One region of the Gracilibacillus thailandensis genome, then DNA from elsewhere that is predicted to be linked to it. Evidence: riboswitches for the same ligand, from Rfam matches in the RefSeq annotation. Region 1 holds a riboswitch; each other region holds the start of a gene.
The links. Region 1 has a riboswitch for S-adenosylmethionine ahead of GH715_RS18180 (YpjP family protein). Riboswitches for the same ligand answer to the same signal wherever they lie in the genome.
Positions count from the first base shown of each region.

Region 2: linked by a shared signal. The riboswitch ahead of GH715_RS05180 (alpha-hydroxy-acid oxidizing protein) and the one ahead of GH715_RS18180 (YpjP family protein) in region 1 are both predicted to bind S-adenosylmethionine.
Region 3: linked by a shared signal. The riboswitch ahead of GH715_RS19795 (MetQ/NlpA family ABC transporter substrate-binding protein) and the one ahead of GH715_RS18180 (YpjP family protein) in region 1 are both predicted to bind S-adenosylmethionine.
Region 4: linked by a shared signal. The riboswitch ahead of GH715_RS18915 (acetyl-CoA C-acyltransferase) and the one ahead of GH715_RS18180 (YpjP family protein) in region 1 are both predicted to bind S-adenosylmethionine.

Region 1 is NZ_WJID01000074.1:7,599-9,803, forward strand. Features, by position in the region: gene GH715_RS18175 (MBL fold metallo-hydrolase) at 1-280, opposite strand, end outside; SAM riboswitch class I at 453-558, shown strand; gene GH715_RS18180 (YpjP family protein) at 997-1,605, shown strand; gene metA (homoserine O-acetyltransferase MetA) at 1,775-2,205, shown strand, end outside.
Region 2 is NZ_WJID01000011.1:84,833-87,037, forward strand. Features, by position in the region: gene GH715_RS05175 (L-lactate dehydrogenase) at 1-444, opposite strand, end outside; gene GH715_RS05180 (alpha-hydroxy-acid oxidizing protein) at 530-1,447, opposite strand; SAM riboswitch class I at 1,525-1,632, opposite strand; gene acsA (acetate--CoA ligase) at 1,645-2,205, opposite strand, start outside.
Region 3 is NZ_WJID01000093.1:6,716-8,920, reverse strand. Features, by position in the region: gene GH715_RS19800 (methionine ABC transporter ATP-binding protein) at 1-571, opposite strand, end outside; gene GH715_RS19795 (MetQ/NlpA family ABC transporter substrate-binding protein) at 590-1,387, opposite strand; SAM riboswitch class I at 1,468-1,578, opposite strand; gene GH715_RS19790 (iron-containing alcohol dehydrogenase family protein) at 1,676-2,205, shown strand, end outside.
Region 4 is NZ_WJID01000082.1:9,893-12,097, reverse strand. Features, by position in the region: gene GH715_RS18920 (lipase family protein) at 1-84, opposite strand, end outside; SAM riboswitch class I at 281-395, shown strand; SAM riboswitch class I at 477-582, shown strand; gene GH715_RS18915 (acetyl-CoA C-acyltransferase) at 889-2,055, shown strand; gene GH715_RS18910 (acetoacetate--CoA ligase) at 2,052-2,205, shown strand, end outside.

The DNA of each region.
Region 1 (2,205 bases):
ACTTTTTCGCGGAACCGATATGATCAAAGTGACCATGGGTTAATATAATTGCCTGTGGTGGTTTATTGCCATAACGGTGTTCGCAAGCGTGAAGAATTCTATCATGATATTTTCGTGTGCCACTATCGATTAAGACCCAATCTTCATTTGGGGCACCGATCATGATGACGTTAACAACAAGAGTCCGGTAATAAGCGATATCTGGAAGGACTTCTTCCGGAATGGCATGGTCTAAGTCATGTTCAAGGTCTTTCCACTTATCAATATGTTCTTGATCCATTGTTTGTCCCACCTTATTTGTGCGTAAACTATCCTCATTATTTTGGTGTGAAATGAAAAGATTTATACTATAATCTGAAAATTTTAAAAAGTACTTGTTGTTTTTTTAGTAGTATGATATGATTTGTAGCAAATCCAAGTGATGTACTTACAATTTAAAAAAACGCAAGATTTTCTTATCCAGAGAGGTGGAGGGACTGACCCAGCGAAGCCTCGGCAACCAGCACGTATGTGCCCGGTGCCAATTTCAGAGAATCAATATTGATTCGAAGATGGGGAGATTCGACGGCGATTGTTTTTGTGTAGCGTAATGCAATTACTCGTAGAATCCTTCTCTATCTTTATAGGGAAGGATTTTTTATTTTAAAATACGAGGAGAATGTACAACTGAGATCCAGCTGATTATAAGTGGATTCAAAAGAATTAATTCATGAGATTGTGGATACAGATGAGCTAATTGTAGGAACATCTAGTTATCGCAACAGGTGGGACGTATCATCACTTTTTGAATTAATGTCATTAGCAGGTTATATATTAAAGCATAACAGTCTATGCATATGATGAACACTTTAATAGGGAAGTGATTAGTGCAGAACAACCCTTAGCACAAACATAAGTAAAATTTATGTAAAAAATGAAAAACCCCTTTACATGTATGGACAAATTAGTTAAAAATGATAAAATTTTAGTAAGTCGATGTGAGGGAGTTCGATCGAGATGAAAATGTGGATGAAAAAATTAACCGTTTTATTAGTGACGATATTAACTCTTGGGTTATATGTTCCCCCTATCTACATTAATGCTGATGTAGACTTAGGCAAAAAGGACATTGAGCCAAGTGAAGATCAGCCGAAACAATTAGATAAAGAAGAAATTGAAGATTCGATAACAGAAGAAAACCTAATTCTTGAAGACTCGAATCAACTTTATCTCGAGGAATTAAATCATCTTGCAAAAGAACAAGTGCAAGCAAAGCTAGGTACAAAAATCTCGGCAAAAGTGAAGGGAGATCTTGCTCGAACTGTCTTACCAAATCTTGAAACGGTATTAGATGCATTATATAAAGAAATTGGCGAGGAAGAAAGTCAATACTTAATGATTGCCGAAGAGCCCTCAGGCGGATATGGAGAGCGTATCTTTAACTTATATCATGTAAAAGATAAAGAAAATGTTGCAAAGTTTCATGTCAATCGGTTAAGAAGACCACAAGACGGTTATTATTTTCAATTCCACTATCATTTGCAAAACGATCAATTCGAAGAGCATTTCCCGATAGCAGAAGTTTATTGGGGAAAAGATACACCACCAAAATGGATGTCGCAATAGATAGGATGCCTTACGTATAGGAGGCATCCTTTTTAACCATAATATCAGAAATATAATATGTCAGAATTTTAAAACATTTTCCTTTATTTTAATCCGAAATATCGATAAAATAGATTTTATCGTGAATTTTTTCATTTTAGGGAATTTATTAACAAAGGAGTCACAAAAAATGCCTATCAAAGTGCCGGATTTATTACCAGCTAAGAGTAAGTTACAAGAAGAGAATATTTTCGTTATGGATGAAAGCCGGGCATTTAAACAAGACATTCGGCCACTTAAAATATTAATCTTAAATTTAATGCCATTAAAGCAGCAAACCGAAACCCATTTATTACGATTATTAGGAAATAGCCCATTACAATTAGAGGTAGGATTGTTGCATACGAGTACACATACTTCTAGAAATACATCGGTAGAACATTTAAAGCAATTTTATAAATCGATTGATGATGTAAAGGCTAATAGATATGATGGACTAATCATTACGGGTGCACCAATTGAAAAACTAGCTTACGAAGAAGTGAATTACTGGGAAGAACTGTCTGAAATTATGGAGTGGAGTAAAACGAATGTCACCTCTACCCTGCATATTTGTTGGGG
Region 2 (2,205 bases), on a different contig from region 1:
AGAACCTATGACACGCTCCTTCGGCAAGCCTGATATTTCTCTTGTCAAATGTGTTAAAATATCCACCGGATTGGTCGCAACTACAAAGATGCCTTGGAAGTCAACATCCATGACTTTTTCGATAATACCTTTAAATATTTTTGCATTCTTCGTCACAAGATCTAACCTAGTTTCACCCGGTTTTTGATTGGCACCTGCTGTAATAACAACTAAATCTGCATTATGGCACTCTTGATAATCTCCTGCTTTGATACGCATCGGATTACCAAACGCCATGCCATGATTTAAGTCACGTGCTTCTCCCTCTGCTTTTGCTTGATCCAAATCGATCAGGACTAATTCATTAACAACACCTTGATTTAATAGCGCATACGCATAACTAGTACCGACTAAGCCTGTTCCAATAATAACTACTTTTCTTAATTTCGTTTTACGTATTGCCACAAAAAACCATTCCTTCCATCCAAAAATGGGATATAGTTATACTATATCCCATTTTCACTACTTATGAAACAATGATATTCGAAAATTATGTGAATAGTTGAGCAATAACTTCTTCTGCGCCCAAAACTCCTGATGTCGATAATCCGTAAATATAACTCTTCCGGATCGAAATAGCATCAGCACCTTGTTGTAAATAGCGGTTTAATTCATCTTTTGACTTCACTTCTGCTTCAACAACAACGGTTAATTTTTCACTTGCGATAATATTAATCTGTTCTAGTAATTCCAGATTAGATGCATTAATATTGGACAAGATAATCCCATCAACTTGCTGTTCCAGACTTGAACGAACATCATCTAATGATAAGTCTCCATAAACAAAGATCGGTAAATTTGTAAATTGTTTTATATATTGAATCTCTTCCCACTTAATAGAGCGTTTTTGATATTCTTGTGCCACTTGTTCTGCCAGTGGGCTTTTATTTGCATAATTTTTCTTAGCAAAAATTGGATCTACAACAAAGTTGGTAGTTCCTTTCACTAGCTGATCTGCTTTTAAATGAATTTCATCTTTGGATATAGATAAAATAATTGCCTGATAGCCTGCTAGTTCAGCACGCTGAATAAAATGTTTAGTAAGTTCTAAATCTTGAAAAATATGAGCTTGGAACCATAGTTCACTACTTGGAACAGCATCTCTAATTTCTTCAATGCTATAGGATGAATGACTGCTAACAATAAAAGGTACACCCTGCTTACTGGCAGCTTTTGCAGTTGCTAATTCTCCATCTTCGTGAAAATAAGTCTGTGCACCAACTGCACCTAATAATAGCGGAGAAATTTTTAATTTAGACGGTGAATTGCTATCAAGTATAAATGATGTAGCATTTGCTTTTTTGGATGTTATTTGATCTAAATATAATTTAGCTGCTTTGGATAATTGCTTTTCAGCTACTTCCTCTAGACTAGCTACAAAATTTCCCTTTACATTTGTTTTTACCATGTTATATGCCTCCTAATAATTTAGGGAAACAAAAAAGCCCCTCTTGATAAACAAGAGAGACTAAAGCTATTATCTCCCTCTTATTTTTCAAACTAAAGTTTGCAGGATTTAGCACCTTTTAAGCATGGATAGCTTAAGGTTGCCGGGTTTCATCGGGCCAGTCCCTCCACCACTCTTCATAAGAGTATCTATATGTTTTAATTTTTAACTTTATTATTTCTTTCAATTTCTAATGCTTTTAATTGTCTTCTTAAAATCTTTCCACTGATTTTTGTTTTAGGTAATTCATCCATTACTTCGATTTCTCTAGGAGCAGCATGTGCTGATAGATTTTTTCTAACATATAATCGAATCTCTTCTAATAATTCATCTGATTGTTCATATCCGGCTCTTAATGTAATAAAAGCTTTAACTAATTCACCACGTAGTTCATCAGGTTTACCTATTACACCAGCTTCCTCTACTGCCGGATGTTCAATTAACTTACTTTCTACTTCAAACGGACCAATACGCTCACCTGCCGAATTGATCATGTCATCGTTACGACCTTGAAAGAAGACATATCCTTCTTCATCCTGTAACGCTAAGTCACCAGAGATATACCATCCCTCGTACTGGAAATAAGATTTGAATTTATCCTTATTTCCCCAAATCTCTTTCATCAGTCCTGGCCATGGTGTGCGTACGGCTAGTTGACCAACTTCACCTCGTGGCAACTCATTACCTTCTTCATCTAAAATACCTACCTGCACACCAGG
Region 3 (2,205 bases), on a different contig from region 1:
CTAATTCTTTATTAATTTTGCTTAATAATTCTAAAATGGCTTCGGTCGTGTCTGGATCAAGTGCACTTGTAGCTTCATCACATAATAATACTTTCTGTTCATGGGCTAATGCACGTGCTATTGCCACACGTTGCTTCTGTCCTCCAGATAGTTGAGCAGGATAAGCCTTTAACTTATCCTGCAAACCTACTATTTGAATATACTTTTCTACACGTTTATCAATATCCGATTTTGGTACGCCCGTTAACTTCAAAGGCAATGCAATATTCTCATAAACTGTACCCGTTTTTAAAAGATTAAAGGATTGAAAAATCATCCCCATTTGCTGTCTTACTTCATTTAATTGATTACCACTTAACTTGGTTAAATCGTGACCTTCAAATAAAACTTGACCAGAAGTCGGCTTTTCTAACAAATTGGCCATTCTGACTAATGTACTTTTACCAGCCCCACTATAGCCAATTACACCAAAAATAGATCCTTCCTTCACTTTTAGTGATACGTTATGAAGGGCTTTAACTTCTCTTTTCTTGTCTTGAAAAACTTTCGTTAAGTTTCTAAATTCAATCATGCTGTATGTGCCCCTTTCTTACCATGAAGGAACAACTGACCCTGCGAAGTCCTCCTCGATAAATTGTTTTACTTCCTCTGAACGATAAATATCAATTAATTGTTTAATTTGTTCATCTTCGACATTCTCTTCTCTCGTCGCTATAATGTTTACCCATGGTGAGTCTTTTGGTTCCATGTGAAGAGAATCCTCTGTTGGCACTCGTCCACTCTCTAGTGCATAGTTCGTATTAATCGCCGCAACTTGCACCTCACCTAATTGTCTAGGAATTTGTGATGCTTCTAGTAGTACAAATTCCAAGTTTAATGGGTTATCTTGTATATCCTTCACAGATACTGTAACATCTGCATCTTCTGGTAACGTAATTAAACCAGCATCTTCAAATAACATTAATGCACGTGGCTCACCTGAAGAGTGGTTTGGTAATCCTACCTTATCGCCTTCTTGCAATTCATCTAAACTAGCATATTGGTCAGAGTAAATCCCCATTGGGAAATTTACTGTATCCGCTACTTTAACTAAGTCTAAATCTCCTTCATCACGTGCATTATTCATAAACGGTTCGTGTTGAAAGATGTTTGCATCAAGTTCACCTTCGTCTAAAGCTGTATTGGGCATCACATAATCGTTAAAGACATGCACTTCTATCTCTAATCCTTCATCTGCTGCCAATTCTGCTACGTGATTTAAAATATCTTCGTGTGGTCCTGCCGTTACACCGACATCTAATGTGCCACCACTATCTGCATTTTCTCCTCCACAAGCTGCTAAAATAAGAATGATTGCTACACTAATAAATCCTACAAGCTTCTTCATGTTGTATCCCCCTCATATAATTTTCCATTAAAAAATCCCTATCTTCTTTTGAGATAGAGAATCCTATTTTCATAGTTTTTCTCTTATCTCCCAAACAGTTCAACTGTTTGCTGGATTTAGCACCTTTCTATAGAAGTATAGATGGTTGCCGGGTTTCATTGGGCCAGTCCCTCCACCGCTCTAGATAAGAAATTTTCAAATTTTATGCTAACGAGTATAGCGAACTACAGAATGTAAGTCAACCTTTTTTTCAGAAAATTCGATATATATTGACACTTATTCGTTCCAATGGCATACTTCTTACCATATCACAATCATCGAGGTGAAGAGATGGACACATTACATATCAAAGGCGCCCCTAATTATTATCAATGCCGAAATGGGCTATTATATGATCTATTTGATTTGTTACAACAACATCAATTTAACCAACTACTTGTTATTCATGGTGATCAATCATGGGCGAAAGTAAAAACATATTTTGCAGACCCTGCATTACCTTGCCAATTTATTGCTTATAACGGAGAGTGTTCACACCATGAAGTAGAGCGAATTGCAAAGTTAACTAAATCAGAAACAACAGCTGTGATCGGTATCGGTGGCGGAAAAATATTAGACATTGCCAAAGCTTGTGGAGACCGTTTAACCTTACCAACTATTTTAATACCTACGTTAGCGTCGAATTGCGCACCATGGACACCACTATCAGTCTTCTATGATCAGAATGGTAACTTTCAAGAATACATTATCTTCAACAGTAGCACTTATATGTTATTAGTAGATCCTAACGTGATTTTGGACTCACCAAGAGCCTATCT
Region 4 (2,205 bases), on a different contig from region 1:
CTCTTGTGCCATTGTGGTTGTAGGAACACTAAAAAGTAATACAAGTAACAGCAAGCCGATAAACGAGAGTTTGATAGATTTCATATAATCCTCCTTTAGTATATTATATGGATTATTTTACCACAGGATTGATATTGTTTGTATAATATTTCCTATTTTTGAAAGCGATTGAATATTTACGTAATTACTTTCTTTTAATTGTCGAAATATATTGACAATTCCAACAAAAGCATGTAAAGTACAGTGTATTACTAGGATATGAAAACTGAACATTAATCTTGTCTTATCAAGAGAGGTGGAGGGAATGGCCCAAAGAAGCCTCGGCAACCATTAAGTGTTTTACTTAATATAGGTGCCAATTCCGTCTGAGTGTTTTCACTTAGAAGAGATAAGAGATTCATCGTTACGTAATGTATCTCTCTATCTCGATATAGAGAGATTTTTTTATTATAAGAATCACAAACATTATATCTATAAGCTTATCAAGAGAGGTGGAGGGACTGGCCCAATGAAACCCGGCAACCATTAAGCGATTGCTTAAAAGGTGCTAATTCCAACAGGAGTACTCCTGAGAGATAAGAAGAGTAGTAGAGTCCTCTTTTTATCGAAGAGGGCTTTTTTATTTGTAAGGAAAGTATAAAATTTGCACAGATGTAGCTCCGAGCGCCCAAAAACTAGGCGACTTCACGAATTGTCCTACGATAAAGAAGACTTGCCGATTGGTGAAACCAGAGGCTTAGTCGCACTTATGCCTTTAGGTGAAAGTCATCATCGGTTCGTAAACTCACCGTGATTCCTTTATCTCAGTTGATTAGTTCCAGCCGCTACGTTTTTAAGCGGGCGCTCTGCGCTTTTCTTAATTTAAAAGAAAAAGGAGTAATCACATATATGTCAATTGTTATTTTAGATGGGATCAGGACACCTTTTGGAAAATGGAACGGTGCCCTTGCAGAAATTGATTCAGTATCATTAGCAAGCCATCCGTTGCATTACTTAATGGAAAAACATGCTGCAATTCCTCAGATAGATGGGGTATTGTTAGCACAAGTTATTCAGGCTGGTCAAGGTCAAAACCCTGCTAGGCAAGTTGCACATCAAGCTGGACTTAATAGTAGTACACCGGCGATCACCTTAAATAATGTCTGTCTTGGAGGGGTTGCTTCTGTTATTGATGCAGTGCGCCGTACTCAATTAGAAGAAGGGTCATTTTATATTGTTGGTGGTTTTGACTCAATGTCTAATGCACCACATATTATCCCGACTCGATCGATCAAAGGTATAGGTCACCAGACGATTACTGATACGTTGCTACATGACGGGCTGTGGTGTGCATTAAGTGATCAATCGATGGGCGCACTAACAGAACAATATAATGGTGTATACAACATTAGCCGTGAAGAGCAAGATCAATTTGCAGCTCTGTCTCAACAAAGAGCAGCTAGTGCCTTTGAAAAAGGGCTATTGCAGGAGGAAATTCTTCCAATCGATGGTGTGTTAGCAAATGATGAAGGTATACGCCCACAGACAACAGTTGATAAATTAGCGAATTTGAAACCTGCATTTGCAAAAGATGGAACGATTACAGCAGGTAATGCTTCGCAAATGACAGATGGAGCAAGCCTTGGAATTGTTACAACAGCAAAACAAGCTGAACAAATTGGAACAGCACCACTTGCACATATTATCGACTGGGCGGAAACGGCCGGACCTGATGCTAGTCTTCAAACAAAGCCGGCAGACGCCATTCAAAAAGTATTGAATAAACAGCAATTGACAGTAGAAGATATTGAACTCTTTGAAATAAACGAGGCGTTTGCTAGTGTTGTGATCGCCAGCTGTAAAGCGTTAAATATTGGATATGACAAAGTAAACGTCAATGGTGGAGCAATTGCAATTGGGCATCCGCTTGGAGGTACTGGTTTCCGCTTAGTTTTAACATTAGCACATGAATTGAAACGACGTGGTGGTGGTAAAGGAATCGCTTCTCTATGCGGCGGTGGTGGCCAAGGAATAGCCATTCTTATTGAAGTACCAAAGAAAGGGGGAAAACAATGAATACTCAAACAATAGATAAGAAGAGTCAGATATTATGGGAACCTGCAGAAAAAGATATGGAACATTCACATCTTCAAGCTTTTGCGAAATCTGTTAATCAGGCACTTTTTCCTTATGAAAGATTACACCGTTGGTCGATCACGAATATTG